Regions from separate parts of the Streptomyces litchfieldiae genome, predicted to be linked through region 2. Evidence: riboswitches for the same ligand, from Rfam matches in the RefSeq annotation. Region 2 holds a riboswitch; each other region holds the start of a gene.
The links. Region 2 has a riboswitch for cobalamin ahead of metE (5-methyltetrahydropteroyltriglutamate--homocysteine S-methyltransferase). Riboswitches for the same ligand answer to the same signal wherever they lie in the genome.

Region 1: another riboswitch for cobalamin. It lies ahead of RM590_RS27540 (prenyltransferase/squalene oxidase repeat-containing protein); the one in region 2 lies ahead of metE (5-methyltetrahydropteroyltriglutamate--homocysteine S-methyltransferase).
Region 3: another riboswitch for cobalamin. It lies ahead of RM590_RS19875 (cobalamin biosynthesis protein); the one in region 2 lies ahead of metE (5-methyltetrahydropteroyltriglutamate--homocysteine S-methyltransferase).

The regions. Positions count from the first base shown of each region.
Region 1 is NZ_JAVREL010000019.1:127,890-137,661, forward strand. Features, by position in the region: gene RM590_RS27520 (ECF transporter S component) at 1-183, opposite strand, end outside; gene RM590_RS27525 (ABC transporter ATP-binding protein) at 180-1,817, opposite strand; gene RM590_RS27530 (energy-coupling factor transporter transmembrane component T) at 1,814-3,046, opposite strand; gene RM590_RS27535 (SCO2322 family protein) at 3,056-3,739, opposite strand; gene RM590_RS27540 (prenyltransferase/squalene oxidase repeat-containing protein) at 3,736-5,055, opposite strand; cobalamin riboswitch at 5,179-5,328, opposite strand; gene RM590_RS27545 (TetR family transcriptional regulator) at 5,330-5,944, opposite strand; gene RM590_RS27550 (glycosyltransferase family 4 protein) at 6,093-7,376, shown strand; gene RM590_RS27555 (class I SAM-dependent methyltransferase) at 7,381-8,106, shown strand; gene RM590_RS27560 (prenyltransferase) at 8,103-9,194, shown strand; gene RM590_RS27565 (DUF5336 domain-containing protein) at 9,249-9,772, opposite strand, start outside.
Region 2 is NZ_JAVREL010000001.1:65,091-74,862, forward strand. Features, by position in the region: gene RM590_RS00280 (maleylpyruvate isomerase family mycothiol-dependent enzyme) at 1-223, opposite strand, end outside; gene RM590_RS00285 (pyridoxine/pyridoxamine 5'-phosphate oxidase) at 214-876, opposite strand; gene RM590_RS00290 (ABATE domain-containing protein) at 951-1,589, shown strand; gene gabT (4-aminobutyrate--2-oxoglutarate transaminase) at 1,730-3,088, shown strand; cobalamin riboswitch at 3,529-3,746, shown strand; gene metE (5-methyltetrahydropteroyltriglutamate--homocysteine S-methyltransferase) at 3,899-6,214, shown strand; gene RM590_RS00305 (DUF4430 domain-containing protein) at 6,327-6,812, opposite strand; gene RM590_RS00310 (prenyltransferase/squalene oxidase repeat-containing protein) at 6,892-8,388, opposite strand; gene RM590_RS00315 (ECF transporter S component) at 8,385-9,278, opposite strand; gene RM590_RS00320 (ABC transporter ATP-binding protein) at 9,275-9,772, opposite strand, start outside.
Region 3 is NZ_JAVREL010000011.1:199,938-209,709, reverse strand. Features, by position in the region: gene RM590_RS19895 (alpha/beta hydrolase) at 1-284, opposite strand, end outside; gene RM590_RS19890 (class II aldolase/adducin family protein) at 338-1,012, opposite strand; gene RM590_RS19885 (inorganic phosphate transporter) at 1,081-2,304, shown strand; gene RM590_RS19880 (hypothetical protein) at 2,320-2,511, shown strand; cobalamin riboswitch at 2,598-2,728, shown strand; gene RM590_RS19875 (cobalamin biosynthesis protein) at 2,857-3,819, shown strand; gene RM590_RS19870 (cobyric acid synthase) at 3,836-5,344, shown strand; gene RM590_RS19865 (CbiX/SirB N-terminal domain-containing protein) at 5,341-6,156, shown strand; gene cobC (Rv2231c family pyridoxal phosphate-dependent protein CobC) at 6,146-7,201, shown strand; gene RM590_RS19855 (SCO1860 family LAETG-anchored protein) at 7,348-8,250, opposite strand; gene RM590_RS19850 (amidohydrolase family protein) at 8,353-9,486, opposite strand; gene RM590_RS19845 (SigE family RNA polymerase sigma factor) at 9,605-9,772, shown strand, end outside.

The DNA.
Region 1 (9,772 bases), on a different contig from region 2:
CGCGAACAGCCAGGGCGCGTCGGACGAGTGGGCCAGCCCCGAGGCCGAACTCGCCAGCAGCGGCCAGCCGAACGCCACCACGCCCGTCGCGGAGACCAGCGCCAGCGCCGCCGCCGACCGCCAGCCGAGCCGCACCGGCCGCACCGGCCGTTCCCGCTGTATCGGTCGCTCCGTGCCGGTCACGCCGCGTCCGGCACGTCGTCGAGGGCCGCCCGCACCTGCGGCACGGTGAGCCACGGATCCGGGGCGAGCACCTTGGTCACCTGCGGGGCGAAGGACGGCGAGGCGACCAGCACCTCGGCGGTCGGCCCGTCCGCGACGACCTCGCCCTCGGCCAGCACGACCGTCCGGTGGGCGAGTTCGGCGGCCAGCTCCACGTCGTGGGTGGCCAGCACGACGCCGTGGCCGGCCGCCGCCAGCTCGCGCAGCACGCCGATCAGCCGCGCCTTGGCGGCGTAGTCCAGGCCCCGGGTCGGCTCGTCCAGCAGCAGCACGGGCGGCGCGGCCGTGAGGATCACCGCCAGCGCCAGCACCAGCCGCTGGCCCTCCGACAGGTCCCGGGGGTGCGCCTCGTCCGGCACCTCCGGCAGCAGCCGCGTGACCAGCGCCCGGCAGGTGCCGGGCGAAGCGCCCGCGTCGCCGTCGGCCGCGGCGCACTCGGCGGCCACCGTCTCGGCGAACAGCAGATCGCGCGGGTCCTGCGGCACCAGCCCCACGCCGCGCAGCAGCGCGCCGGGCCGGGCGCGGTGCGGCACCAGCGCCGCGCCGTCCGGCCCGGCCACCGCCACCTCGCCGCCGGCCGGGGCGTGCATGCCGACGAACGTCCGCAGCAGCGTCGACTTGCCCGCGCCGTTGCGGCCCATCAGCGCCACCGTCTCGCCCGGCCGCACCGTCAGGTCCACGCCGCGCAGCACCTCGGTCCGCTCCCGGCGCACGGCCAGCCGGCGGGCGGTGAGCAGCGGCGCGCCCGGGCCGGGGCCGGCGACGGGTATCGGGCGCCGGGCGGCCAGCCGCCTGCGCAGCGGCGCGGCCCGGCGCCGGGCGTCGCGGACCGTGAGCGGCAGCGGGTTCCAGCCCGCCAGCCGGCCCAGCGCCACCACCGGCGGATGCACGGGGGAGCGGGCCATGACCGTGGCCGGGTCGCCCAGCACGGGCGCGGCGCCGGGCCCGGGCAGCAGCAGAACGCGGTCGGCGTACTGCACGACGCGCTCCAGCCGGTGCTCGGCCATCAGGACCGTGGTGCCCAGGTCGTGCACCAGGCGGGTGAGCACCGCCAGCACCTCCTCGGCGGCGGCCGGGTCGAGCGCGGAGGTCGGCTCGTCCAGCACCAGCACGCGGGGGTGCGGCGTGAGAACGGAGCCGATGGCCACGCGCTGCTGCTGGCCGCCGGAGAGCGTGGCGATGGGCCGGTCGCGCAGCGCCGCGAGGCCGAGCAGGTCCAGCGTCTCCTCCACCCGGCGCCGCATGGTGGCCGGTGGCAGGCCCAACGACTCCATGCCATAGGCGAGTTCGTCCTCGACCGTGTCGGTGACGAAGTGCGCGAGCGGGTCCTGGCCCACCGTGCCCACCACATCGGCCAGATTGCGCGGCCGGTGCTCGCGGGTGTCGCGCCCGTCGACGGTGACCCGGCCGCGCAGCGTGCCGCCGGTGAAGTGCGGCACGAGCCCCGAAACGGTGCCCAGCAGCGTGGACTTGCCCACCCCGGAGGGGCCGACGACGAGGCACAGCTCGCCCTCGGGGACCGTCAGGTCCACCGGCCCGAGGGCCGGCGCGGCGGCGTCCGCGTAGGTGACGGACACCTGGGAGAAACGGATCATGTGGTCCCCTCCGGAACCTCGTGGACGTAACCCTCGCCGCGCCGCTCCCCAACGTCACGGCCGCGCCCGACGGGTGCGGCCGGGCGGGGCGCGACCACCGCGGGCAGCAGCCCGAGCAGCACGGCCGCCGCCGCCCCGGGCGGCAGGGCGGGCGCGGTCAGCGGAACGGCGGGCGGGTTGAGCGCCGCGGGATCGGCGCCGGCGGCCCAGCCCACCAGCAGGGCGACGGCGGCCCCCGCGCCGGCCACCAGCCAGGCGCGCGGCCCCCAGCGGTCCGGCCGGTAGCGGGTGCGGACGCTGCGCCGGCCGCCCAGCCACAGCCCGCCGAGCGCGGCGGCCAGTCCGCCCACCAGCAACGGCAGCCCCAGCCCCGCGCCCTCCGCCGCCAGCAGACCGTACGAGCCGGCGCACACGCCCAGCAGCCCGCCGAGCGTGAGCGCCGTGGTGGTGTGTCGAACCGCGCGTGGCACCTGGGCCGTGCGCCCGTAGCCGCGGGCGTCCATCGCGGCGGCGAGCGCCACGGAACGTTCCAACGCGCCCTCCAGCACAGGCCGCGCCACCCGTATCAGCGCCCGGGCACCCCGGTCGGTCCGGCCGCGCAGCCGCCGGGCGTCCCGCATCCGCAGCAGATCGGCGACGAGGTGCGGGGCGAACGTCATGGCCACCACGACCGCCACGCCCACCTCGTACAGCGCGCCCGGCAGCGACTTCAGCAGCCGCGCCGGGTTGGCCAGGGCGTTCGCCGCGCCCAGGCAGATCAGCAGGGTCGCCAGCTTCAGCCCGTCGCAGGCCGCGAACACCACCGACTCCGCCGTCACCCGGCCGCCGATCCGCACGCTCTGCGTCCACTCCGGCAGCGGCACCTCGGGCAGCGTGAACAGCACCTCGGTGCCGCCGATCGGGGAGCCCAGCAGCACGGCGAACACCACCCGGATCGCCACCACGAGCGCGCCCAGCGCCAGGAAGAAGCCGAAGGCGTGCGCCCAGGGCGCGTCCGTGCGGCGCGCGGCCACCACATAGCCGGCCACGGCGATGATCAGGCCCAGCAGCAGCGGGTTGGTGGTGCGGGACGCGGCGGCGGCCAGGCCCAGCGCCCACAGCCACCACGCCCCGGCGTGCAGCGCGTTGCTCCGGTTCGCCCGCGGGGCCAGAACGCCGGCCGCCGCGCCCGCTCCCCGCCACCGCGCCGCCCGGCCGGGCGGCGCCTTCGGCACGCGTCCGTCGCACATGGCGGCCGGTCAGCCCCGGCGCCGCCGGGCGCGCACCACGGCGGCCGCGGCCAGCAGCACCACCACGCCCGCGCCCGCGGCCAGGGCGCCGGCGGAGCCGCCGCCACCGCCGTCCTCGGCGTCGCCCTCCGACGCGTTCGACTCCTCGGAGCCGCCGCCGAGTTGGTCGGCGCAGCCGCGTTCGGGATAGCCGGCGATCGCGCACAGCAGGGCGTCGGAGTTGTACCGCAACGGCTCGGCCGTCGCCGCCAGCGCCTCGGCCGCCGTGCCCCCGTCCGGGAGTTCGGCGCACTCGGTGCGCGGCTGCGGCGGCGACTCGCCGCCCGGCGCGTCCTCGGCGGTCCCGAAGTCGATGACGAGCGCGACCCGTTCACCGCCGGACTCCGCGGCGTCGCCGCAGATCGCCGCGAAGTCGCTCTCGCCGCGCGGCTCCTGGGTGTCGGAGGACTCGGTGCTCACCGCGAACCGGAACCCCAGCACATCCCCGTCCGATGGCCGCAGCGTGCCCGGCCCCTGGGTCGCGTACGCCCACCCGCCGTCGGCCTCGTCCCAGGTCCAGAACGACCAGTACCGGTAGCCGGAGTCGTCCGCCGCCGCGGGCGCCGCGCCCGCCCCGGCGACCAGACCCGCCAGCCCCAGCAGGACGGCCATGGCCAGCGGCGCACGGCGGCCCCACGGCAGCCAGCCGGTCATGCGCGGCGGGCCTTGCGCAGGGTCAGCACCACGCCGATGGCGATGCCCACCAACAGGCCGGCGCCGACCACCCACACGACCGCGCCCGGGCCCCCGTCGTCGTCCTCGGCCGCGCCCGCGCCGCCGTTCGCGCCCCCGGCGTCGTCCGGGTCGGGGCCGAGCGCGTTGAGCTGGTCGATCAGGTTCGTCCCGCCGAAGTCCTCCGGCGGCACCCCGCTCGCGTGCGCGGCCAGCACCAGCGTGCCCAGCGCGGTCGGGCTCGCCGCGTAGTCCGGCCACTCGGCGTGGTGCTCGATCAGCCAGTTGAGCGGGCCCTGCCGCTCCTCGGCCAGGCCGCCCGCCGACAGGGCGAGCACGGCCCGCGCGGTGGCCAGGTAGTCCGCCTGCTCCTCGCCGCCGGGCGGCGTGGACACCAGGTGCTGGCCGCCCTCGTCGAGCGCGCCGGCCAGATACGCGGCACCGGCCGCGCCCGCCGCCTCGTTCGGCGCCAACGCGTCCGCCCCGTCCGGCGATTCGCTCGCCGTGGCCTCCTCCGTCGGGCCGCCGTCCGCCGCGTCGCCGCACCCCAGGGGCTGGGCCGTGGCCTCCGGGACCTCCGGGTCCACCACCAGCCCGCTGCCGTAGGCGCCGAGCACCGCGTCCACCGTCGCCAGGTCGCTGACGAACAGATCCCCGCTCTCCGGGTCCGGCTGCCAGGCGAACGCCCCGCGCTCGTTCTCGTTCGCGGTGTCGCAGCCCAACTGGAAGCCCAGCAGCGCGTCATAGGGCGAGTTGCCGTCCCGCTCCACCTCGCCCGGCTGCTGCCCGGCGGCGGCGAACGCGCCGATGACCAGCGCCGTGGAGTTGGCGTCCGAGGCGCCGCCGGGGTTGAAGCTCCAGCCGCCGTCCGCGTTCTGCACGCCGGTCAGCCAGGTCAGCGCCGAGTCCACCGCCGCCTCGTGGCCGCCCAGCGCGGCCAGCGCCTGCACGGCGAGCGCGGTGGCGTTGGTGTCGGCGCCGGACACGTCGCCGCACGGCTGGGCCGGGTCGGGGCGGTAGGAGAGGAACGAACCGTCGTCGCACTGCTGGCCGGTCAGCCAGTCCACCGCCTCCCCGGCCGGGGTGTAGCCGGCGGTGTGGTGCGCGAGCAGCGCGACGGACTGCCGCCACACGCCGTCGTAACTCGGGTCGGCGTCGCCGAACAGCCCGGCGGGCGGCTCGGCGGCCGCCGGGGACTGGGCGAACGCGGCGCCGGCCGGGGCCGTCAGCAGGACGGCGGCGCCGGCCAGCGCGACGGCGCCGGTGAACCGTCGGCGCGGATTGGAAGGGAGGGACACGCGGATGCCTTTCGCTGTGCTGGTCCGCCGGCACGGCTAACCACCACGGCGCGGGGACGCGCTGCGGGGGCACCCGGCTCAGCGCCGTACTCCTCGACGGTGCCCGTCACTCGCGTGACCGGAGGCCAGTGCGCACCACGGGCAGGCGTTCCGGCTCGCGGGCACCGGTGGGGCCGGGCCCGCTCACGGCTGCGGGTCAGCGCCGGAATCGCACCGGCTTCCCCTGCTCGTGGCTATGACTGAAAAAGCCATACTAGCGGCGCGCGGAGCCCTCCTATGACGGCGGGGACGGGGCCCGGCTCATCAGGCGGCAGGCGGTCTCGATGTCCGCGTGGGCCTCGGCGAGGGTGGTGTTTCCGGACAGCCAGTACAGCAACGACGAGTGCCACGTGTGCTGGATGACCCGCACCGCGCTCATGTGCGCCTCCGCCTCCGGCCCGGTCAGCCCCGAGGCGTCCATCAGCAGCGTCGAGGTCAGCCGCGACACCGCGCCGACCTCCGCCCGCGCCGAGCCGTCGGCGAACTGCAGCGCCCGCATCATCGCCTCCGCCAGCCGCGGTTCGCGCTGATGGGAACGGAACGCCCGCTTCAGGGTGCGCACCAGCCGCTCGGCCGGGTCCCGTTCGGTCAGCGGCCGTTCGCGCAGCGTGGCGTGCAACTGCTCCAACTGGTCGTGCAGCACGCCCAGCAGCAGATGGATCTTGGACGGGAAGTAGCGGTAGAGGGTCCCGAGCGCGACCTGCGCCGACTCGGCGACCTCCCGCATCTGCACGGCCTCGAAGCCGCCCGCCGCCGCGAGCTCCGTGCTGACGTCCAGAATCCGCCGCCTGCGGGCCTGTTGCCGCTCCGTCCTGGCCGGGGCGGCCGGCTGGGGTCCTCGGGAGGTCATGGTGGGCGCTCCGGAGCCGGACTCGACAAACGGGGGCAGTTTACTCGGCAAGCGCGCGTGGTGATAATCACCTGGCTCGGGACATTTCCGCTGACGGGAAGCGCGTTATGGTCAGTACCCGCGAGTAGCAACAGGCAGAGGGGGCGGCGTGGCAGTCGAGGCCGACCAGGACCGCCCGCTCCGGGTCGGCCTGCTGACCTACAAGGGGAACCCGTTCTGCGGCGGTCAGGGCGTCTACGTCCGCCACCTCTCCCGCGAACTGGCCCGGCTCGGCCACCATGTCGAGGTCATCGGCGCCCAGCCCTACCCCGTCCTCGACGACGGCGTTCCCCTCACCGAGCTGCCCAGCCTCGACCTCTACCGCGAGCCCGACCCGTTCCGCACCCCCGGGCGCGGCGAGTACCGGGACTGGATCGACGTCCTGGAAGTGGCCACCATGTGGACCGGCGGCTTCCCCGAGCCGCTGACGTTCTCCCTCCGGGCCCGCCGCGAACTCGCCGCCCGGCGCGGCGAGTTCGACGTGATTCACGACAATCAGACGCTGGGCTACGGCCTGCTCGGCCTGCACCGCCTCGGCCTGCCGCTGGTCACCACCATCCACCACCCCATCACCGTGGACCGCCGCCTCGAACTGGCCGCCGCCCGGGACCGCAAGCGCCGCTGGTCCGTGCGCCGCTGGTACGGCTTCACGCGCATGCAGAAACGCGTCGCCCGCCTGCTGCCGACCGTGCTCACCGTCTCCGGCGCCGCCCGCCGCGAGATCATCGACGACTTTGCCGTCCGCCCCGAGCGCGTGCACGTCGTGCCCATCGGCGCCGACGCCCGCGTCTTCCACCCCGACCCGGCCGTGCCCCGGGTCCCCGGCCGGATCGTCACCACCTCCAGCGCCGACGTGCCCCTCAAGGGCCTGGTCCACCTCGTCGAGGCGCTGGCCAAGGTCCGCACCGAACACCCCGCCGCCCACCTCGTCGTCGTCGGCCACCGGCCCGGCGACGGGCCGGTCGCCGACGCGCTGGACCGCTTCGGGCTGCGGCACTGCGTCGAGTTCGTCAAGGGCATCAGCGACGCCGAGCTGGCCGGCCTGGTGCGCGGCGCCCAAGTTGCCTGCGTCCCCTCGCTCTACGAGGGCTTCTGCCTGCCCGCCGCCGAGGCCATGGCCGCCGGCACCCCCCTGGTCGCCACCACCGGCGGCGCCATCCCCGAGGTCGCCGGCCCCGACGGCGAGACCTGCCTGGCCGTGCCGCCCGGCGACGCCGGCGCCCTGGCCGCCGCCCTCGGCCGGCTCCTCGCCGACGAGGACCTGCGCGCCCGGATCGCCACCGCCGGCCGCGCCCGCGTCCTTGGCCGCTTCACCTGGGAACAGGCCGCCCGCGGCACCGCGGAGCACTACCGGGCCGCGCTGGCGGCGGGCCCCGGGCAACGAAGGAGCTGACCGCGTGCTGACCGTGGACTTCACCCGCTTTCCCCTCGCCCCCGGCGACCGCGTCCTGGACCTGGGCTGCGGCGCGGGACGGCACGCGTTCGAGTGCTACCGGCGCGGCGCCCACGTCGTCGCCCTGGACCGCGACGGCGCCGAGGTCGCCACCACCGCCCGCTGGCTGGCCGCCATGCGCGAGGCCGGCGAGGCCCCAACGGGCGCCGCCGCCCTGGCCGTTGAGGGCGACGCCCTCGCCCTGCCGTTCCCCGACGACTCCTTCGACGCGCTCATCGTCTCCGAGATCATGGAGCACATCCCGGACGACAAGGGCCTGCTCGCCGAGGCGGTCCGCGTGCTGCGCCCCGGCGGCCGGATCGCCGTCACCGTGCCCCGTTACGGGCCCGAACGCGTCTGCTGGGCGCTGTCCGACGCCTACCACCAGGTCGAGGGCGGCCACATCCGCATCTACCGCGCCGACGAACTCCTCGCGCGCCTCACCGAGGCCGGCCTGCGCCCCTATGGCACGCACCATGCCCACGCGCTCCACGCGCCCTACTGGTGGCTCAAGTGCGCCCTCGGCGTGGACAACGACACCGCCCTGCCGGTCCGCGCCTACCACAAGCTGCTCGTCTGGGACCTGATGAAGCGCCCGCTGGCCACCCGCGCCGCCGAGAGCCTCCTCAACCCCGTGCTCGGCAAGAGCTTCGTCGCCTACGCCACCAAGCCGCGCCTGGGGCGTGCGTGAGGCGCCCGGAGCGCACCGAACGGCTCGCGCTGCCCGGGGTGCTCACGCCCCGGCAGGCCGCTGCCACCGCCGCCGGCATCGCCGCCGTCCAGTGCCCCGACGGCGCCATACCCTGGTTCGCCGGCCACCATCTCGACCCCTGGGACCACGTCGAGGCCGCCATGGCGCTGGACACCGCGGGCGAACACGAGCGCGCCGCCGCCGCCTACGCCTGGCTCGCCGCCCACCAGAACGCCGACGGCTCCTGGTACGCCGCCTACGCCGACGGCGCCGCCGCCCGCCCCACCGACCGCGGCAAGGAGAGCAACTTCTGCGCCTATCCGGCCGTTGGCGTGCTCCACCACTATCTCGCCACCGGCGACGAGGAGTTCCGCCGCCGCATGTGGCCCATGGTCGCCGCGGCCATCGAGTTCACCCTCGGCCTCCAGCAGGACGGCGGCCAGCTCGGCTGGCGCCGCGAGCCCGACGGCACCGCCGTCCCCGACGCCCTGCTCACCGGCTCCGCCTCGGTCCACCAGGCGCTGCGCTGCGCCCTCGCGCTCGCCGAGTTGGAACGCGCCCCCCAGCCCGACTGGGAACTGGCCGCCGGGCGCCTCGGCCACGCCGTGCGCGCCCACCCCGAACGCTTCCTCGACAAGTCCCGCTACTCCATGGACTGGTACTACCCGGTGCTGGCCGGCGCGGTGCGCGGCCCCGCGGCGACCGCCCGGCTGGCCGCGCGCTGGGACGACTTCGCCGTCCCGGGCCTGGGCGTGCGCTGCGTCGCGGGCAACCCCTGGGTCACCGGCGGCGAGAGCGCCGAACTGGCCCTCGCCCTGTGGGCGGCCGGCCAGGACGCCCGGGCCGTGGAGGTGCTGCGCTGGATCGGCCATCTGCGCGCCGAGGACGGCCTGTACTGGACCGGCTACGTCTACGCCGACGACGCGGTGTGGCCGGCCGAGCTGACGACGTGGACCGCCGGGGCTGTGCTGCTGGCCGTGGCCGCGCTCACGGGCGACGAGCCCACCCGCGCCGTGTTCGGCGGCGAACGGCTGCCCACCGGCCTGGACCCCGACCCGGGCTGCTGCCTCGGGCGGGAGACGGCATGAGAAACGGCGGTGGCCCGAAGGCCACCGCCGTTTCCGTCAGTTGGTTACGCGTGTTCAGCCGCGCTGGATCCCCGAGGTGTCCTGAAGCACGCCACGGCGGCCGTCCTGGGTCTGCGCGACCAGGGCCTGCCCCCGCTGCTCGACGGCCAGGTACCAGGTGCCCGGCGCCAGTTCGGCCACCGGGGTCGGCGACCCGTCCTCGCCGTACAGCGGCCGGGAGGCCGGCACGGCGAACCAGAACGGCTGGAAGTTCGGGTCGGCGGCACCCGGCGCCGGCGTGGCCGGCACGGCCTGCGTCGGCTGGTGCTGGATCCCCGGCTGACCCGGCTGCGGCTGACCCGGCTGACCGGGCTGCACGCCGTACGGCTGCTGCTGCTGCGGGGCGCCGCCCGGGTAGCCGTAGCCCGGCTGCGGCGCGCCGTAGGGCTGGCCGGCGCCCGGGGCACCCGGCTGCGGGCTGGGGTTGGCCGACAGGAGCGGCAGCTTCAGGGCGGGCACCAGCGGGGTGGCGACCGCGCCACCGGCCAGCACCAGGGCGGCGATGAGCCCGAGGATCAGACCGGAGCCCGCCTCCAGTC
Region 2 (9,772 bases):
CGACCAGCTCGCCGCGCAGGGCGTACTCGGCCTGCCGCGCCAGCGCCCGGCAGACACCCTCGATGTGTGAGAACAGGTGCGCCCGGCTCCAGCCCGGCAGCGCGCTGGGCGCGCGCACCGCCTCTTCGGTCAGGCCGGCCGCCAGGGCGCCCAGCCGCTCGTGCGCGGCCAGGACGGCGTCCACCACCCGGGCGTCGTCGGCCACGGTCTCGGTCAGGGCCACAGCAGCTCCTTCGTCCAGCCGGTCCCGGTGCGGCGGTACGCCAGCCGGGTGTGGTCACGGTCGCGGTCGCCCTGCCAGAACTCGACCGACTCGGCGCGCACCGTGTAGAGCGTCCACTCCGGCGGCACCAGCGCGGGCTCGCGCTCGATACGGGCGCGCGCTCCGGCGAGCGCCGCGCGGCGGGCGGCCGGGTCGGTCAGCGGGCTGCTCTGCCGGCCGAGCAGCGCCTCGGCGCGGGCCCCGGCCCCGCGCGCCAGGAAGTCGGCGGCGCCGCGCTCCGCGCTCTCGGCCACCACGGGCCCGCGCACCCGGACCTGGCGGGCCAGCGGCCCCCAGTAGAACGTCAGCGCGGCGTACGGGCGGTCGGCGAGATGGCGCCCCTTGACGCTGTCGCGGTGGGCGGCGAACTGCCAGCCGCCGTCCGGGCCCGGCTCGACGTTCTTCAGGATCAGCACGCGCGCGGCGGGGGTGCCCGTGGCGTCGGCCGTGGCCAGGGTCATCGCGTGCGGCTCGCGCACGCCGGCGGCTATCGCGCCGAGCAGCCAGTCGGTGAACAGCTCGACGGGGTCGTCGGGGGTCGGATCAGGGTCGAAGGTCGGCAGGTCTCCGGCGAAGACATCAAGCTCGCGCAGCAGTTGGCGCAGTTCCGGCATCCCCGCCCTCCTCTCGGTCACGCTGTCGCCGGGAAAGGGCGACTAATGGTTGAGCAGGATGCTACCATTAGCCCATGTCTCCCTCGCCACCTCCGACCGATCCCGAAGAGCCCGGCTCCCGCCTGGCCCTGGCGCTCGCCGTCACCATCCGGCACGACGGACACGGCGGCGTGGCCGACGATCTGCGCACCCCCGACGGGCTCACCGCCTGGGTCACCGAGCACGCCGGCGCGCTGCGACACGCCCTGGACGCCCGGGAGTTCATCGCGGACGGGGCCGCCCTTTCGGCCGTGCGCGCGCTGCGGGAGGCGGTGCGCGCCCTGTTCGCCCGCGCGGTGCGGCCGGGGCCGCCGAGCCGGGCGGACGCCCACCGGCTGCTGCCGGAGCCGGAGGCCGTGGCCCGGCTCAACGCGGCCGCCGCCCTCGTTCCCGCCGCGCCGGCCCTGCACTGGCCGCCCGGTGCCGCGGCCCCCACGGCCGGTGCCGCCTGGCCGCCCGGCCCTCCGGCGGCCGACCGGCTCACCGCCGCGCTGGCCCACGACGCGATCGCGTTCCTGGCCGGACCCGACCGCGCGCGGCTGCGCGCCTGCCAGGGCCCGCGCTGCGTGCGGTACTTCATGAAGGACCACCCGCGCCAGGAGTGGTGCAAGCCCTCCTGCGGCAACCGCGCCCGGGTCGCCCGCCACCACCGCCGCCACCGCGCGGAGTCCTGACCGCCCAGCCCGGACACGCTCCAGGACGGACAACGGCGGTCGGCGACCACTCCGTCGCGGCGCATGCCGGGAGGCCCCGCGCACGCCTAGCCTGGCCAGGAGTGAGCGGAAGCAGCCCCTTCGCGACGAGGAGTGCACGCATGAGCGCCATGACCGAACAGTCCGGCGGCCCCACCCTCCCCCAGCGCCGCCGGCTCGTCACCGATATCCCGGGCCCGCGCTCGCGGGAGCTGATGGCCCGCAAGCGGGCCGCCGTCGCCGACGGGGTCGGCACCGTGATGCCCGTCTTCGCGGCGCGGGCCGGCGGCGGGGTCGTCGAGGACGTGGACGGCAACAGCCTGATCGACTTCGGGTCCGGCATCGCCGTCACCGGCGTGGGCAACAGCGCGGAGGCGGTGGTGCGCCGGGCGTCCGCGCAACTGGCGCGGTTCACCCACACCTGCGCGATGGTCACGCCGTACGAGAGCTATGTGGCCGTCTGCGAGGAGCTGGCGCGGCTGACCCCCGGCGACCACGCCAAGAAGTCGATCCTGCTCAACTCCGGCGCCGAGGCGGTGGAGAACGCCGTCAAGATCGCCCGCTACCACACCGGCCGCCAGGCGATCGTCGTCTTCGACCACGGCTACCACGGCCGCACCAACCTCACGATGGCGCTGACCTCCAAGAGCATGCCGTACAAGCACGGCTTCGGACCGTTCGCACCCGAGATCTACCGGATGCCGATGGCCTACCCCTACCGCTGGCCCACCGGCCCGGAGAACTGCGCCGAGGAGGCCGCGGCACAGGTCATCGACCAGATCGGCAAGCAGGTCGGCGCGGCCAACACGGCCGCCATCGTGATCGAACCGGTCCTCGGCGAGGGCGGGTTCATCGTGCCCGCGCGCGGCTTCCTGCCCACGCTGGCCGCGTTCGCAAAGGAGAACGGCATCGTGCTGGTCGCCGACGAGATCCAGTCCGGGTTCTGCCGCACCGGCCAGTGGTTCGCCTGCGAGGACGAGGGCATCGTGCCCGACCTGATCACCACCGCCAAGGGCATCGCGGGCGGCCTCCCGCTGGCCGCCGTCACCGGGCGCACCGAGATCATGGACGCCGCGCACGTGGGCGGGCTCGGCGGTACCTACGGCGGCAACCCCGTGGCGTGCGAGGCTGCGCTCGGCGCGATCGAGACCATGCGCGAGCTCGATCTGCCGGCGAAGGCCCGCCGCATCGAGGAGATCATCAAGCCCCGGCTGCTGACCATGGCCGAGAAGCACCCGGTGATCGGCGACGTGCGCGGGCGCGGCGCGATGCTCGCGCTGGAGCTGGTCAAGCCGGGCACCAAGGATCCCGATCCGGCCGCGACGGCCACCCTGGCCGGGGCCTGCCACCGCGCGGGCCTGATCGTTCTCACCACCGGCACCTATGGCAACGTGCTGCGGTTCCTGCCCCCGCTGGTGATCGGCGAGGACCTCCTGAACGAGGGGCTGGACATCCTTCAGGACGCGCTGTCGCGGCTGTGAGCGACGTGTGGGGCAGCACCGGAGATCGCGGTGGTGCCCCATGGGTGCGCGGTACCGGCCGGCTGTGAGTTCGGCTGGCCGCAGCGGCGAGCCGGGCGCCCAGGAAGATCGCCGTTCGGTGCCGTCGTGGCCGTGGGGAGGCCGGGCGGGGGCACCCGGCCTCCGGGAGGCGGATCCCGTCCCCGGCACGGCGTTGTCCGCCGCCCCGGCCGGAGCCGGCGGCCGCGGATGTGCCGGGCCTGAAGGACGCGTTGCGCCGGTGACCGGCCGGTCTTCCGCCCGATCCGGACGCGGGGCGCGTGCCACCGGGCCATGCGACCTGTCACGGTGATGGCCTGACCTCGGCCCTGGGCAGCCGTGCGTGCCAACGGCGATCCGGAAGGGGGGGTTCCGTCGCCGTCCGGCAGGTGAACGCCCTGCCGCGCCGGGCCGGAAAGCCCTAGGATCGTGAGCGCAGCCGGTTCGCCCTGCCCGCCAGGCAGGCGCGTCGTAAGAGGGAACCCGGTGAGAATCCGGGACTGCCCCGCAGCGGTGAACGGGAACGACCGCCGTCATCACGCACTGGGCCCGCAGGGGCCCGGGAAGCGACGGCCAGTAGGTGTCCACTCCGGTGGACGTGCCCGTAAGTCCGAAGACCTGCCGCTGCCCGCTCGCCACCGGCGTGCGGAGTTCCGGACGACCTCGTGGGCGGGTCGGAGGAAGCACGGGCGGCGCATGCGCGGCAGCGCGCGCTCCCGGCGTTCCCCTCCCTTCGCGCGCCCGGGAGCGTTCTTCCGGACGAGGACGCGCACTCGCGAAGGAGAGAGTCCCATGTCCACCACCAGCCCTGTCCGTGCCACCGTGTACGGCTACCCCCGCCAGGGCGGGGGCCGGGAGCTGAAGAAGGCCATCGAGGGCTACTGGGCCGGCCGCGTCACCGCCGACGCCCTCCGGACCGCGGCCGCCGAGCTGCGCCGGGCCAACTGGCGGCAGCTCGCCGCCGACGGCATCCACGAGGTCCCCACCGGCGACTTCTCGCTCTACGACCACGTGCTCGACGCCAGCGTGCTGCTCGGCGTGGTCCCCGACCGGCACCGAGCGGCCGTGGCGGCGGACGCCCTGGACGGCTACTTCGCCATGGCGCGCGGCACGCAGGACGCGCCGCCGCTGGAGATGACCAAGTGGTTCGACACCAACTACCACTACCTCGTCCCCGAACTGGGCCCCGCCACCGTCTTCCGGGTCGACCCGGCCAAGCAACTCGCCGAGTTCGCCGAGGCGCGGGCGCTCGGCCTGACCGCCCGCCCGGTGCTGGTCGGCCCGGTCACCTACCTGCTGCTGGCCAAGCCCGCCCCCGGGGTGGCCCCCGACTTCGAGCCACTGGCCCTGCTGGACCGGCTGCTGCCCGCCTACGCCGAGATCCTGGCCGCGCTGCGCGCCGCCGGAGCCGCGTGGGTCCAGCTCGACGAGCCCGCGCTGGTACAGGACCGCACGCCGGCCGAACTCGCCGCCGCCCAGCGCGCCTACCGGGCGCTCGGCGGCCTCGCGGACCGGCCGAAGCTGCTGGTCGCCTCCTACTTCGACCGGCTGGGCGCGGCACTGCCGGTTCTGGCCCAGTCCCCCGTCGAGGGACTCGCGCTGGACTTCACCGGCCCGGCCGCCGCCAACCTCGGCGACCTCGCCGCCGCGGGCGGTCTGCCCGGCAAGCGGCTCGTCGCCGGCGTCGTGGACGGCCGCAACGTATGGATCAACGACCTGGAGAAGTCGCTGACCACCCTGGGCACCCTGCTCGGCCTGGCCGGCCGCGTGGACGTGGCCGCCTCCTGCTCCCTGCTGCACGTGCCGCTGGACACCGCCGCCGAGCGCGGCATCGACCCGGCGATCCGGCGCTGGCTCGCCTTCGCCCGCCAGAAGACCGCCGAACTCGCCACCCTCGCCAAGGGACTGACCCACGGCACCGAAGCCATCGCCGGCGAACTCGCCGCCAACCGCGCCGACCTCGCCTCCCGCGCCGGATCGCCCATCACCCGCGACCCCGCGGTGCGCGCCCGCGCCGCCGCCACGACCGAAGCGGACGCCCGCCGCGCGCACGCCTACCCCGAACGCGCCGCGGCCCAGCGTGCCCACCTCGGCCTGCCGCCGCTGCCGACGACCACCATCGGCTCCTTCCCCCAGACCGCGGCCCTGCGCTCCGCCCGCGCCGGGTTGCGCGCCGGACACATCGACACCGCCGCCTACGAGGAGCGCATCGAGGCCGAGATCCGCGAGGTCATCGCCTTCCAGGAGGAGGCCGGTCTCGACGTCCTGGTCCACGGCGAGCCGGAACGCAACGACATGGTCCAGTACTTCGCCGAACAGCTCACCGGGTACCTGGCCACCCGGCACGGCTGGGTCCAGTCCTACGGCACCCGCTACGTCCGCCCGCCCATCCTGGCCGGCGACATCTCCCGACCGGGTCCGATGACGGTGCGCTGGACCTCCTTCGCGCAGTCCCTCACCGAGCGGCCCGTCAAGGGCATGCTCACCGGCCCGGTCACCATGCTGGCCTGGTCCTTCGTCCGCGACGACCAGCCCCTGGCCGACACCGCCCGGCAGGTGGCCCTCGCCCTGCGGGACGAGGTCGCCGACCTCGAGGCCGCCGGGACCCGCGTCATCCAGGTCGATGAACCCGCCCTGCGGGAAACGCTCCCGCTGCGGGCCGCCGAACACGGCTCCTACCTCGCGTGGGCCACCGAGGCGTTCCGCCTGACCACCGGCGGCGTGCGGCCCGCCACCCAGATACACACCCACATGTGCTACGCCGAGTTCGGCGACATCCTGGCGGCGATCGACGACCTGGACGCCGACGTCATCAGCCTGGAGGCCACCCGCTCCCACATGCGCGTCGCGGAGGAACTCGCCACCGCCGGCTACCCGCGGGAGGCCGGTCCCGGTGTCTACGACATCCACTCCCCCCGGATCCCCGGCCCGGACGAGGTCGCCGCGCTGCTCCGCGAGGGGCTGGCGGCGCTCCCGCCCGACCGCCTGTGGGCCAACCCCGACTGCGGCCTGAAAACCCGTGCCTGGCCCGAGGTCCGCGCCGCCCTGACCAACCTCGTCACCGCCGCGCGCCGGATCCGCGCCGAACTCGTCACCGCCGCGGAGTGACACCGCCGGGCCGGGGCCCGTCCGCGTCACGCGCGCGGACGGGCCCCGACGGCCGCGCCGCCGGCGCCGGGCGGCGAGGTGACGCGGCCTTCCCGCCCGGCCCGGCGCGGTCTCACCAGATTTCGGTCCAGGTGAAGGCGACCTCGTCGCCTTCGGCGAGCAGGAACTGGCAGCCGCCGACCGGGGTCGGGGTGCCGTTGACGCTGATCTCGTAGAAGTGGTCGGCGTCCTGGCTGTAGCCGTCGATGGTGGTCACCAGGTAGTCCTCGAACGAGCTGTACCAGACGCCGGCCCAGTCGAAGCCGTTGTCGTCGGCGGCGTCATCCAGCGCGGCGGTCGGGGTGGCCCCGGCGGTGGGGTTGGCGCCGTTGTTGGTGCCGTCGCACAGGTGCGCGCCGCCGGAGACGGGCGTGACCGTGTGGCCGGTGGTGGTGACCTCGCCGTCGAAGATGAGGCCGGACGGACCGGTGAGGGTGAGGGAGACGGTGACCGGGTCGGCGGCGGCGGCCGGTGTGGCGGTGCCGCCGGCGAGCGCGAGCGCGGCGGTGACCGCGGCGGTCAGGGCGGTTGCGGCACGGCGGGTCAGGGTTGCGGGCATGGCTGATCTCCTCGGTGACATGGAAGGTGTTGGTGGGTCGGTGGTACGGGTGGCGGTGGCCGGGACCGGCCACCGCCGGTCAGCGCGCGGCCCGGCCGCGGCGCGCGACGAGGCAGACGGCCGCTCCGCAGGCCAGCAGGGCGGCGGCTCCGCCGAGGACGGCCAGCGACGAGGAGCCGGTGGCGGCCAAGCCGCCGGAGCCGCCCGAACCGCCCTGCGGTGCGGGGTCGTTGCCGCCGGGGCCGCCGGCGGTGTCCGTGCCGCCGGCCGAAGGGCCCTGTGCCGACGCGCCCCCCGCGGTGCCCGGCGTGCCGGAGGCGGCGTCGCCGCCTTCCGCGCCCTGCGCCGCGCCGTCCGAGGCGCCGTCGGAGGCGCCGGCCGAAGCGCCGTCGGAGGTCCCGCCGGACGCGCCCTCGGAGGTCCCATCGGAGGTCCCGTCGGAGGCGCCGTCCGCGGTCCCGTCGGACGTTCCCTCGCTGCCGCCCTCGCTCGCGCCCTGCGGGTCTCCCGGAGTCCCGGGACCGCCGCCCGGGCCGCCGCCGGGGGCGCAGTCGATGAGGACGGCGCCGGGCGCGGAGTCCGCGGCGTCGATGTCGCCCAGCGGCACGCCGGCCAGGGCCGGGATGGCCTGGGCGGTGGCGCGCAGCGCCATGCCGTCCGCGACCGGCTCCTGGTAGCCGACCGCGCCGCGGTCCCCGGCCTCGCCGGCGCAGCCGACCTGCATCGAGCGCAGCCAGGCCAGGCCCCGTTCGGCGGCCTCGTCGCGGTCGCCCGCGACGAGGGCCTGGACGGCGAGCGCGGTGGAGTTGGAGTTGGGGTCGCTGGTGGTGTCGTAGCCGAAGCCGCCGTTCTCCCGCTGCCGCCCCTCCAGCCAGTCCAGGGCGGGTTCGGCGTCGGCGGTGCGGCCCACGGCCAGCAGGGCCTGGACGGCGAGTCCGGTGCTGTCGGTGTCGGAGGTGCAGCGGTCGGGGTTGCGGCGCAGGGAGAGGGGGTAGCCGCCGTCCGGGCACCGGGTGGAGGCCAGGAAGTCCACGGCCGAGTCGGGAACGTCGCCGGTGCGGTCCAGCGCGAGGACGGCGAGGGACTGGGTGAACTGGTTGGACATGTCCCCGGTGGGCGCGGCGTCGGTGAAGCGGCCGGACTCCTGGAGGCGGCCCAGCAACAGGCCGGTGAGGTCGTGGCCGCCGAAGTCGCCGGGATCGCGGTGCTCGACGGCGGCGACCAGGGCGAGCTTGGCGGTGCCGCCGGCGAAGACCGTTCCGCTGCCGGGGGCGCCGCGGGTGATGTAGTCGCCGGCGTTCGCCTCCAGCCAGTCACTGGCGGCGCGCTGGGTGTCGCCGGCGGTGCCGGTGGCGGCCAGGCCCAGGACGATGTCGGCGGTCAGGCCGTGGTCGCCGGAGGCATGGGTGCCCTCGGTGAGCTTGGATATGGACCAGGTCGCGGCGGCGGCCGCCGGGTCGTCCGGCCCGGGCGGCGCCTCGGCACGGGAAGCGGTGCCGGACATCACCAGCGCCGCCGACGCGAGCAGGGTGGCGGGCAGCAGGGCCGCGGCGGCATGCCGCAGAGATCTGTTCATCGGGTGAGTGCTCTTTCGTCGCTCGGTGTGGACGATGTCGTGGCGGCGGGCGCGGTGGCCGCCGATGCCGGGCCGGCGAAGGTGACGGGGGTGTCGAAGGCGGCACGCCGGGCGGCGCGGCGCAGCGTGGTCAGGACGGCGGGGCCGAGCGCGCAGATGGTCAGGACGTTGGTCAGCGCCCGGCCGGTGTCCCAGCCGAAGGTTGAGGTGGCCAGGGTGTAGAGGACGAAGGTGTGCAGGTTGTCGGTCCAGCCGGCGTCCGGGTCGATGGACAGCTCGGTGCCGGGGCCGGTGGCGTACGGCCAGAACCAGAGGTTCATCACCAGGCCGAACGCGTAGGCCGCGAGGACGCCGTAGCCGGCCAGCAGCGCGATCTCGGCCCGGCCGGAGGGACGGCGGGGCAGCAGCCCGGCGCCCAGGCCCACCCAGCCGGCGGCCATCATCTGGAATGGCAGCCACGGCCCGACCCCGGCCGTCAGGAGTGCGGAGGCGAACAACGAGACCGCTCCCAGCGCGAAGCCGAAGCCGGGGCCGAAGACCCGCCCGGCCAGGATCAGCAGGAAGAACACCGTCTCGATGCCGGCCGTGCCCGCGCCGAGCGGCCGCAGCGCGGCGTTGACGGCGGCGAGCACGCCCAGCAGCGCGAGGGTCCTGGGGTCGATGCCGCCTTCGGAGATCTCGGCGAGCACCAGTCCGAGCACGACCGGCAGCAGCAGGACGAACAGCAGCGGGGCGTGCCCGGCGTGCGCCATGGCCTGCGGCTCGGGCGGGTCCAGCAGCGGCCAGCAGAACATGGCCAGCCCGATGAGGCTCGCGAGCAGGAGCACCGCGGCGGCACGCGGGCCGACCCGCAGGGCGGTGGCGCGCCGCGGGAGGTGAGGCGGGGTCATCGGACGGCCTCCGGTGCGGGGGGCGCGGTCAGGGCACTGGCCACCTGGTCGGGGGTCAGCCAGGGCAGCGGGCGCAGCACCTTGGCGACCTGGGGGGCGAACGCCGGGGAGGAGCACAGCACGTCGGCCGTGGGGCCGTCGGCGACGATCTCACCCTCGGCCAGCACGGTGACCCGGTCGGCGGTGGCGGCGGCGAACTCCACGTCGTGGGTGGCGATCAGCACCGCGCCGCCGCCGGCCACCAGGTCGCGCACGGTCCGGCCGAAAGCGCGCTTGGCGTGGTAGTCCAGGCCCCGGGTCGGCTCGTCCAGCAGCATCACCCGCGGCGCGGCCGTGAGCTGGACGGCCAGCACCAGCGCCAGGCGCTGCCCCTCGGACAGATCCCTCGGGTGGTGGCGGCCGGGAACGCCCGGCGCGAGCCGCTCCAGCAGGGCCCGGCAGGTGCCGGGCGACGCGTCCGACTCGGCGTCGGCCTGGGCGCACTCCTCCTCCAC
Region 3 (9,772 bases), on a different contig from region 2:
ACGCTGTCGGGGCCGGCGCGCACCTCCAGCGGGGGGCCGACGACGGCGTGGCAGGACTTGCCCGCCAGGCCGTAGGTGCCGCGGCGGAGGGAGTGCAGGGAGCGGGTGAGGGTGACCTGTCCGGCCGCCGTGGAGTGCACGGACAGCCGCGCCCCCGCGAACCCGGGCGGCCGCCGGACGCGGGCGGCGTCATAGGCCCACCGCCCAGCGGCGACCGCGGCCACGACCGCCCCGGCACTCAGCAGTGTGGTGGCGGCCACGGCCGCCGTCGTGCGCCGACGCATGCCCCCAAGCATGGTGGCGGACCGCGTGCCGTGCCACCGGAGCGGCGGGTCTGTTACGCGGCGGGCCGGTGCCGCCCGTAGTGGCGCAACTTCTCCCCGACGCGGGTCAGCTCCGCCTCGGATATCAGGGTGGGGGTCCGGCCGGGGTTCGCGGTGGCGGTGAGCCAGAGGCGGCACATCCACTCCAACTGGGCCGTGTTGTCGTACGCCTGCCGCAGGCTGTGGCCGTGGACGACCGTGCCGTGGTTGCGCAGCAGACAGCCGGTGCGGTCGCGCAGGGCGGTGAGCATGTGGGCGGCCAGCTCGTCGCTGCCGTAGATGGCGTAGGGCGCGACGCGGACCGGGCCGCCCAGGGCGGCGGTCATGTAGTGGATCGGCGGCAGCTCGTCCACCAGCGTGGAGACGGCCGTCGCGTGCACCGCGTGGGTGTGGACCACGGCGGTGGCGTCCGTCGTGCGGTAGACCGCCAGATGCATCGGCAGCTCGCTGGTCGGCGGCAGCGTGCCGGCGCGGGGGCGGCCCGCCAGGTCCACGGCCAGCAGGTCGCGGGGGCGCAGCAGGTCGTACGGGACGCCGCTCGGGGTGACCAGAACGGTGTCGCCGAGGCGCACGGACAGGTTGCCCGAGGTGCCCACGACGAGGCCGTCGGCGACCGTCCGCCGGGCGTGTTCGATCAGTTCTTTCCAGGCCCGCCGCCATTCGGCGGGAACACGCCGCCACAAGTTCATCTCTCGTTCACCTATTCACCCTACGTTAACGGCGCTTGCCCCCGACCCGCCGAATGATTGTCCGATACATGGAACACATAACGTTGCTGATCGCGATCGTGATCATCACGGCCCTGGCGTTCGACTTCACCAACGGCTTCCACGACACGGCCAACGCCATGGCCACCACCATCTCGACCGGGGCCATGAAACCGCGCGCGGCGGTGGCGATGTCGGCGGTGCTGAACCTCGTCGGCGCGTTCCTCTCGGTCGAGGTCGCGCGCACCATCTCCGGCGGCATCATCGACGAGGAGGCGGGCATCGCGCCCGAAGTCATCTTCGCCGGTCTCGTCGGGGCCATCCTCTGGAACCTGCTGACCTGGCTCGCGGGCCTCCCCTCCAGTTCCTCGCACGCCCTCTTCGGCGGCCTGATCGGCGCGACCGTGGCCTCGGTGGGCACCGGCGCGGTCAACGGCGACGCCGTCGTGGCCAAGGTCGTCATCCCCGCCATCGCCGCGCCGCTGGTCGCGGGGACCGCCGCGCTGCTGGCCACCCGGCTCACCTACCGGCTCACGCGCGGTGCCGACGAGCGCTACAGCGCCCGGGGGTACCGGACCGGGCAGATCGCCTCGGCCGCGCTGGTCTCCCTTGCGCACGGCACCAACGACGCCCAGAAGACGATGGGCGTGATGACGCTGGCCCTGATCGCGGGCGGTTCGCTGGCGCCCGGCGCCGACCCGCCGCTGTGGGTCATCACCTCGGCCGGGGCCGCCATCGCACTGGGCACCTACCTGGGCGGCTGGCGCATCATCCGCACCATGGGCCGGGGCCTGACCGACATCGAGCCGCCGCAGGGGTTCGCCGCCCAGACGAGCGCCGCGACCACGATCCTCGCCTCGTCCCACATGGGCTTCGCGCTGTCCACCACCCAGGTCTGCTCCGGCTCCGTGATGGGCAGCGGCCTGGGCCGCAAGGGCGGCGTGGTGCGCTGGTCCACCGCGACGCGCATGGTCGCGGCCTGGGGCATGACGCTGCCGGCCGCCGGGACCATCGGCGCCCTGGGCGCGCTGCTCGCCGAGCGGGGCGACTGGGGCGTGGCCCTTGTCGCCGCGCTGCTGGTCGTCGCCAGCGTCGGCATCTGGCTGCTGGCCCGCCGCAAGCCGGTCGACCACTCCAATGTGAACGACACCGAGGTGAACGACAGTGACCGCGAAGGTGACATCGACGCACCCGCCGGGCCCGCCCCGGTGACCGTTCCGGCTCCCGCCGCGGCGCCGTCGCCCTCCCCGTCCGCCTCCTCCGCCCTCTCCTGAAGTCCGGGGTCATCCGTGCACATCGAATGGGCCGTCCTCGGCCAGGTCGTTCTCGTCTCCGTGCTGCTGACCGTGGCGCTGGTCGGCCTCTTCTCCGTCGGCATCCGGACCGGCTCCGCCACCTCGCGGACGCGGCCGGCCGGATACCTGTCGTTCGCGCTGTGCGCGGCGGCGGTCGGCTACGGCATCTTCATCGTCGCCACCTGAGCCGGGGGAACGTCCTCCCGGGAAGGCGAGGTTGACGGCGTTCCGCGGCACATGGTGGACTCTTCGGTGCCAAACGGCGGCAGGAGAGGAAGCCGGTGCGAATCCGGCGCGGTCCCGCCACTGTCACCGGGGAGCCCTCCCCCACCGTGCGTCACGGCCCCACCGAATCCCGGAGCTGGAAGGCCGGGGGAAGCGTCGATCCGGGAGCCAGGAGACTCTCACCGCCGGTCACGTCGAACCAGGGCGCGGACCCTGAGTGAGGACACCCCGTTATGACTGGCGCTTCCCCGCCCACCCCTGCCCTGCCCGCACCCCCGCGAGGTGTGACGACGGGCGGCTGAGGTCATGCGCGTACCCCACGCGACGGCGTACGGCATGGCCCTGGGCTACCTCGGCGACCTGCTCACCGGCGACCCCCGCCGGGGCCACCCCGTGGCCGGCTTCGGCCGCGCCGCCTCCGCCCTCGAACGGCGCCTGTGGCGCGACCACCGCGCCGCCGGCGCCCTGTACACCGCGCTGTGCGCGGGCGGCACGGCGGCCCTCGCCGCGCTGCTCGCCCGCCGCGCCGGCCGGGCCGGCGCCCCCGCGCTGACCGCCGCGACCGCCTGGGCGGTGCTCGGCGGCACCGGCCTGGCGCGCGAGGCGCGGGCCGTCGGCGCCGCCCTGGCGGCCGGCGACACGGACCGGGCCCGGGAGCTGCTGCCCCGGCTGTGCGGGCGCGACCCGGCCGCGCTGGACGAACGGGCGCTGGCCCGCGCCGTCGTGGAGTCGGTCGCCGAGAACACCTCCGACGCGGTCGTCGGCGCCCTGGTGTGGGGCGCCGCGGCCGGGGTGCCGGGGCTGGCCGCGTTCCGGGCGGTCAACACGCTGGACGCGATGGTCGGCCACCGCTCGCCGCGGCACCGGAACTTCGGCTGGGCCTCGGCCCGGCTGGACGATCTGGCGGGCTGGCCCGGGGCCCGGCTCACCGCCGCGCTGGCCGCCGCCGCGGGCCCCGATCCGCGCGGCGCGCTGCGCGCCTGGCGCGCCGACGGGCACCGCCACCCCAGCCCCAACGCCGGCCCGGTGGAGGCCGCGTTCGCCGGGGCGCTCGGGGTGCGGCTGGGCGGGACGCTGTCCTACGGCGGGCGGGTGGAGCACCGCCCGGTGCTCAACGCCGGGGGAAGGCCCGTCGAGGTGGCCGACATCGAACGGGCCGTGGCGCTGTCCCGCCGCGTGGGGGCGCTCGCGCTCGTCGTGTGCTGCGCGGCGCGCGCCGCCGGGGAGCGCCTGACCGGGGAACGCGTGACCGGGGAGGGACGGCGGTGACCGGGGAGGGACGGCGGTGACCGGCGGGGCGCTGCTGGTGGCGGGCACCACCTCCGACGCGGGCAAGAGCGTGGTCACGGCCGGGATCTGCCGCTGGCTGGCCCGCAAGGGCGTGCGGGTCGCGCCGTTCAAGGCGCAGAACATGTCGCTGAACTCGTTCGTCACCCGCGAGGGCGCCGAGATCGGCCGGGCCCAGGCGATGCAGGCCGCCGCCGCCCGCACCGAGCCGACCGCCCTGATGAACCCGGTGCTGCTCAAGCCCGGCGGCGACCGCGGCTCGCAGGTGGTGCTGCTGGGCCGGGCCGTGGGCGAGGTGAGCGCCCGGGGCTACCACGAGGAGCGGCAACGGCGGCTGCTGGGCACCGTGACCGACTGCCTCGCCGAACTGCGCGCCCGCTACGACGCGGTGATCTGCGAGGGGGCGGGCAGCCCGGCCGAGATCAACCTCCGGCACGGCGACATCGTCAACATGGGGCTGGCCCGCGCCGCCGGCCTGCCCGTGGTGATCGTCGGCGACATCGACCGCGGCGGCGCGTTCGCCTCTTTCTTCGGCACCACGGCGCTGCTGTCGGCGGCCGACCAGCGGCTGGTCGCCGGGTATCTGGTGAACAAGTTCCGCGGCGACCCGGCGCTGCTGACCCCGGGCCTGGACATGCTGCGCGGCCTCACCGGCCGCCCGGTGCTCGGCGTCCTCCCGCACCGGCACGGCCTCGGCATCGACGAGGAGGACGGGCTGCGGCTGTCGCTGCGCGGCACCCTCCGGGAGACGGAGACCGCCCCGCCGCACGGCCGCGACGTGCTGCGGGTCGCCGTGGTGGCGCTGCCGCTGATGTCGAACTTCACGGACGTGGACGCGCTGGCCGCCGAGCCGGGCGTCGCCGTGCGCTTCACCGACCGGCCCGAGGAGGCGGCCGACGCCGATCTGACGGTGCTGCCGGGCACCCGCGGCACGGTGCGGGCGCTGGCCTGGCTGCGCGAACGCGGCCTGGCCGACGCACTGTTGGGGCGGGCCGCCGAGGGACGGCCGGTGCTGGGGATCTGCGGCGGGTTCCAGATCCTGGGCGAAGTGATCGAGGACCACGTGGAGTCCCGGGCCGGCACCGTCGCCGGGCTCGGCCTGCTGCCGGTGCGGGTGCGGTTCGCCGCCGAGAAGGCCCTGGCGCGCCCAGCCGGTTCGGCCCTGGGCGCGCCCGTGGCGGGCTACGAGATCCACCACGGCGTCGCCGAGGTGACCGGCGGCGAGCCGTTCCTCGACGGCTGCCGCGTCGGGTCCGTCTGGGGCACCCACTGGCACGGCTCGCTGGAGAGCGACGCGTTCCGCCGGGCGTTCCTGGCCCGCATCGCGGCGGACGCCGGCCGGGACTTCACGCCGGCGCCCGGCACGGCGTTCGGCGCGCTGCGCGAGGCGCAGCTCGACAAGCTGGGCGACCTCATCGAGGAACACGCGGACACCGCCGCCCTGCTGCGGCTCATCGAGGAGGGCGCTCCCGGCGGCCTCCCCTTCATCCCGCCGGGAGCGCCATGACGAGTCGCCGAGCTGGCGACCGTGCACGCCAGGACCGGGGAGCCCGGGCTCGTCGAGGCCGCCCGCCAGCTCGGCGTTCCGCTGCCCGGCCACCCGGCCGCCGAGGCGGGCGCGCCGTTCGCCGCCGCCCGCGCGGCCGGCTCGCCGTCGTCGGGCTGGACCAGTACCTGGCGCGGATCACCGATCTGCTGCGCCCCGGCCCCCGGGTGCTCGCCTCCGGGCTCGGCGCGCCGTTCGGGCACGATCACGCCACGATCAGCCGCTCCGACCTGCACGCCCCGTGGGAGGTCGTCGAACGGCGGGTGCGGGCGGCGGCCGAGGCCGGCCTCGCCGTCGCGTTCTGCTCCCACGGCCAGCCGCTGGGCCCGCACCCGGATCTGCTGGCGGTGCTGGAGCGGCGCGTCGACGAGGTGGCGCCCCCGGACGCGCGGCCGGGCACCACGGGGCTGCTCGTGGGGCGCGGCTCGACCGCCCCGGACGCCAACGCGGAGGTGTTCAAGGCGGCCCGACTGCTGTGGGAGGGACGAGCGTTCGCCGGGGTGGAGACGGCGTTCGTGTCGCTGGCCGCGCCGGACGTGGCCACCGGCCTGGACCGCTGCCGCGCGCTGGGCGCGTGCCGGATCGTCGTGCTGCCGGACCGCGTGCGGGCCCTGGTGCTGGCCCGGTACCGCGAGACGGTGCACGGCGACATCCGGATGAACTGCGACGCGTGCGTCTACCGCGTCGCGCTGCCCGGCTTCGCCGACCGGGTCGGGCAGCCGCAGCGACCGCACCACCATCCCGGCGACCACGGGCACGCGCATGTCCACTGACCTGCGGCACCACGGGGACGCCGAACTGCGCGGGCCGGGTGCCGGGAAGCTGATCGACCTCGCCGTGAACGTCCGCGCCGGGACCCCGCCGGGCTGGCTGCGGGAGGCGATCGCGGCCTCGCTGGACTCGCTCGCCGCCTACCCCGACGGCCGGGCGGCGCGCCGGGCGGTGGCGCGGCGGCACGGGCTGCCGGAGGAGTGCGTGCTGCTGACGGCGGGCGCGGCCGAGGCGTTCGTCCTGCTGGCCCGCGCGCTGGACCGGCTGCCGACCGACGGCGAACTCGTCGTCGTGCACCCGCAGTTCACCGAGCCGGAGGCGGCGCTGCGAGCGGCCGGGCACCCGGTGCGGCGGGTGCTCCTGCCCGAGCGGAACGGCTTCCGCCTCGACCCCGCGGCCGTGCCCGCCGGGGCGGGGCTGGTCATGGTGGGAAACCCGACCAACCCCACCTCGGTCCTGCACCCGGCCGCCGATCTGGCGAAGCTGGCCGGGCCGGGGCGGCTGCTGGTGGTGGACGAGGCGTTCATGGACGCGGTGCCCGGCGAACCGGAGTCACTGGCCCCGGCCGTGGGCACCCTGCCCGGGCTGGTGGTGCTGCGCAGCCTCACCAAGACCTGGGGCCTGGCGGGGCTGCGGATCGGCTATGTGCTGGCCGAGCCGGGAATCGTCGAGGCACTGGCCGAGGGGCAGCCGCTGTGGCCGGTGGCCGCACCCGCGCTGGCCGCCGCGGCGGCGTGCTCCACGCCCCGGGCACTGGCCGAGGCGACGGCGGCGGCCCGGGAGACGGCGGCGCACCGGGACCATCTCCTGTCCCGCCTGGCCACCTTCCCCACGATCCGCACCGCCACCCCGGCCCCCCGCGCACCGTTCGTACTGATCCACCACCCCCAGGGCACCGCACTGCGCGAACGCCTCCGCACCCTGGGCTGGGCAGTACGCCGAGCCGACACGTTCCCCGGCCTGACCCCGGGCTGGCTCCGCATCGCGGTCCGCGACCGGACAACATCCGACGCCTTCACCCGGGCCCTGACCCAAGCCGCCCCATAAGGGGCGCGAGGAACCGCGCGATCAACCCAACACAACCCGCACAGTCCCAACGGCAGATCCCCCCAGGGGCGCGGGGAACCGCGCGATCAACCCAACACAACCCGCACAGTGCCAACGGCAGATCCCCAACGACGCGCCCCGAAGGGTTACCCCCGGCCGGAGGCCGCCGCACGCCGCCGCGCGACCAGAACCGCGGCCGCACCGGCCATCAGCAGGCCGAGCCCGCCACCAACCACATACGGCGTCGACGACCCACCCCCCGTCTCGGCGAGGTCAGGCTCCTCACCGGACGTCTGCGGCCGAGTCCCCGCCGGGGCCTCCTCGTCGGCCCCCCCGGCAGGGGTACCGCAGCTCGCCGAGGCCAGCGTCACCGTCCCCGTCACCTCCGCGACGTTGAGATCCAGCGGATTCACGCTGACCGACAGCTCCAGCGCGGTGGCCGCGGCCGTGCCGTCGCCCGTCTCCTGGCTGGAGAGTTCGAGCACGACCTCCCCGACGCCCGGCGCCGTCAGGGTCGTCGTACCTGCCGAGGTGAGGTCGACCTCCTGGCCCAGCGCGGTGATCGCCGCGGGCATCACCGTCTCGGCCGTCGGCTCCTCGCCCGGCACACAGGTCGCCCGCGCCGAGACGGCGTCGAGCTCGATGAGAGAGAGCAGCGGCAGGCCGGGAAGGTGGACGCGCGCGTTGGCGAGAGACGCCTCCGCCGTCGCGCCGCCGGCGTCCGTCGTGGCGGTGGCGGAGGCGACCTCCGCGCTCAGCATCTCGAACGGCCGGCCCTCGTCGACCCCGTCGAGGGTCGCGGTCAGCAGCGTCTCGTCGGCGCTGCCGCCGCCGGCGGGCGCCGTGACCTCGTTCAGGCTCGCCGCCAGGGGCAGCCGGACGCCGTCGTTCAGCAACGAGACGTCGAGTCCGGCGCGCAGCACGGCCGCGCTCGCCGTGCCCTCCCCGCCGCTTCCGCCCTCGTCGGCGGCGGCCGGGACGGCCGGGGCCAGGAGGGCGGTGGCGGCGAGCAGGGCTGCGGCGGAGCGACGGCATGCGGGGTTGTTCACGGGTGAGACTCCAACAGGAAGTTGACTGGGACGCCGCTCATCTTTCGTTGCTCGTAAGGCAGTTGTCCCGCCCGCTCCCGCTCTTCACCCGAATGGGGTAACTCAGGCGATCACTTGTCCCCTGAGCACCACACGCTCCGGATGGCCGAGCACGCGCACGTCCTCGCGGGGGTCGGCGGCGTAGACGACCAGGTCGGCGGGGGCGCCCTCGGTCAGTCCGGGCCGGCCGAGCCAGGCGCGGGCGCCCCATGTGGCGGCGGACAGGGCGTCCAGGACCGGGATGCCGGCGGTCACCAGTTCGGCCACTTCCCGGGCGATGAGCCCGTGCGGCAGCGAGCCGCCCGCGTCGGTGCCGGTGAAGACCGGGATCCCGGCGTCGTGGGCGGCGCGCACGGTGTCGTGGCGGCGCGCGTGCAACCGCCTCAAGTGCCCCGCCCAGCGCGGGTACTTGGCCTCGCCGACGGCGGCCAGGTCGGGGAAGGTGGCGATGTTGACGAGGGTGGGAACGATGGCGACGCCGCGCTCGGCGAATAGCGGGATGGTGTCCTCGGTGAGCCCGGTGGCGTGCTCGACGCAGTCGATCCCGGCCTCGACCAGGTCGCGCAGCGAGTCCTCGGCGAAGCAGTGGGCGGTGACCCGGGCGCCCTCCTCGTGCGCGGCGGCGATGGCGGCGCGCAGGGCGTCGGCGGGCCAGCAGGGCGCGAGGTCGCCGCGTTCGCGGTCGATCCAGTCGCCGACGAGCTTGACCCAGCCGTCGCCGCGCCGGGCCTGGACCCGGACGGCGGCGGCGAGTTCGTCCGGTTCGATCTCGTGCGCGTAGTTGCGGATGTAGCGGCGGGTGCGGGCGATGTGGCGGCCGGCCCGGATGAGGCGCGGCAGATCGGCGCGGTCGTCCACCCAGCGGGTGTCGGCGGGCGATCCGGCGTCGCGCAGCAGCAGCGCGCCCGCGTCGCGGTCGGCCAGGGCCTGCTTCTCGGCGGTCGCCTCGTCGACGGCGCCGTGCGCGTCGAGGCCGACGTGGCAGTGCGCGTCGACCAGGCCGGGCAGCACCCAGCCGGTGAGCGTGAGAACGTCGCGGGCGGCGCGCGGCCGGTCGTGGGTGATCCGGCCACCGACCACCCAGATCTCGTCCCGCACGTGTGGCCCGCTGTCGTCGGTGCCGGGGCCGGCCAGCACCCGGCCCCGGATGTGGAGCACCGGCGGATCCGCAGGTCGAGCGGTCGGTCCGTCATTCATACTCGGCAGCCTACAAATTGGCTGCTACGCTCGCCGGGGGCTGACGCAGGGACGAACATCGCACGGCCAGTCGAACGTTTTCGGCTGGACACTGAGACGTTGACCGAGGGAGGTTGGCGTGGCCGGCCCCAGCGAGGAGTTCCGCGCCTTCTTCGAGCAGCACCACGCCGAACTGTCCCGGCTCGCCCGCCTGTTGCTGGGCGGGACGGACGGCGCGGAGGGCGCTGACGATCTGGCCGCCGACGCACTGGTCGCCATCTGGCACCACTGGGACCGCGTGCGTACC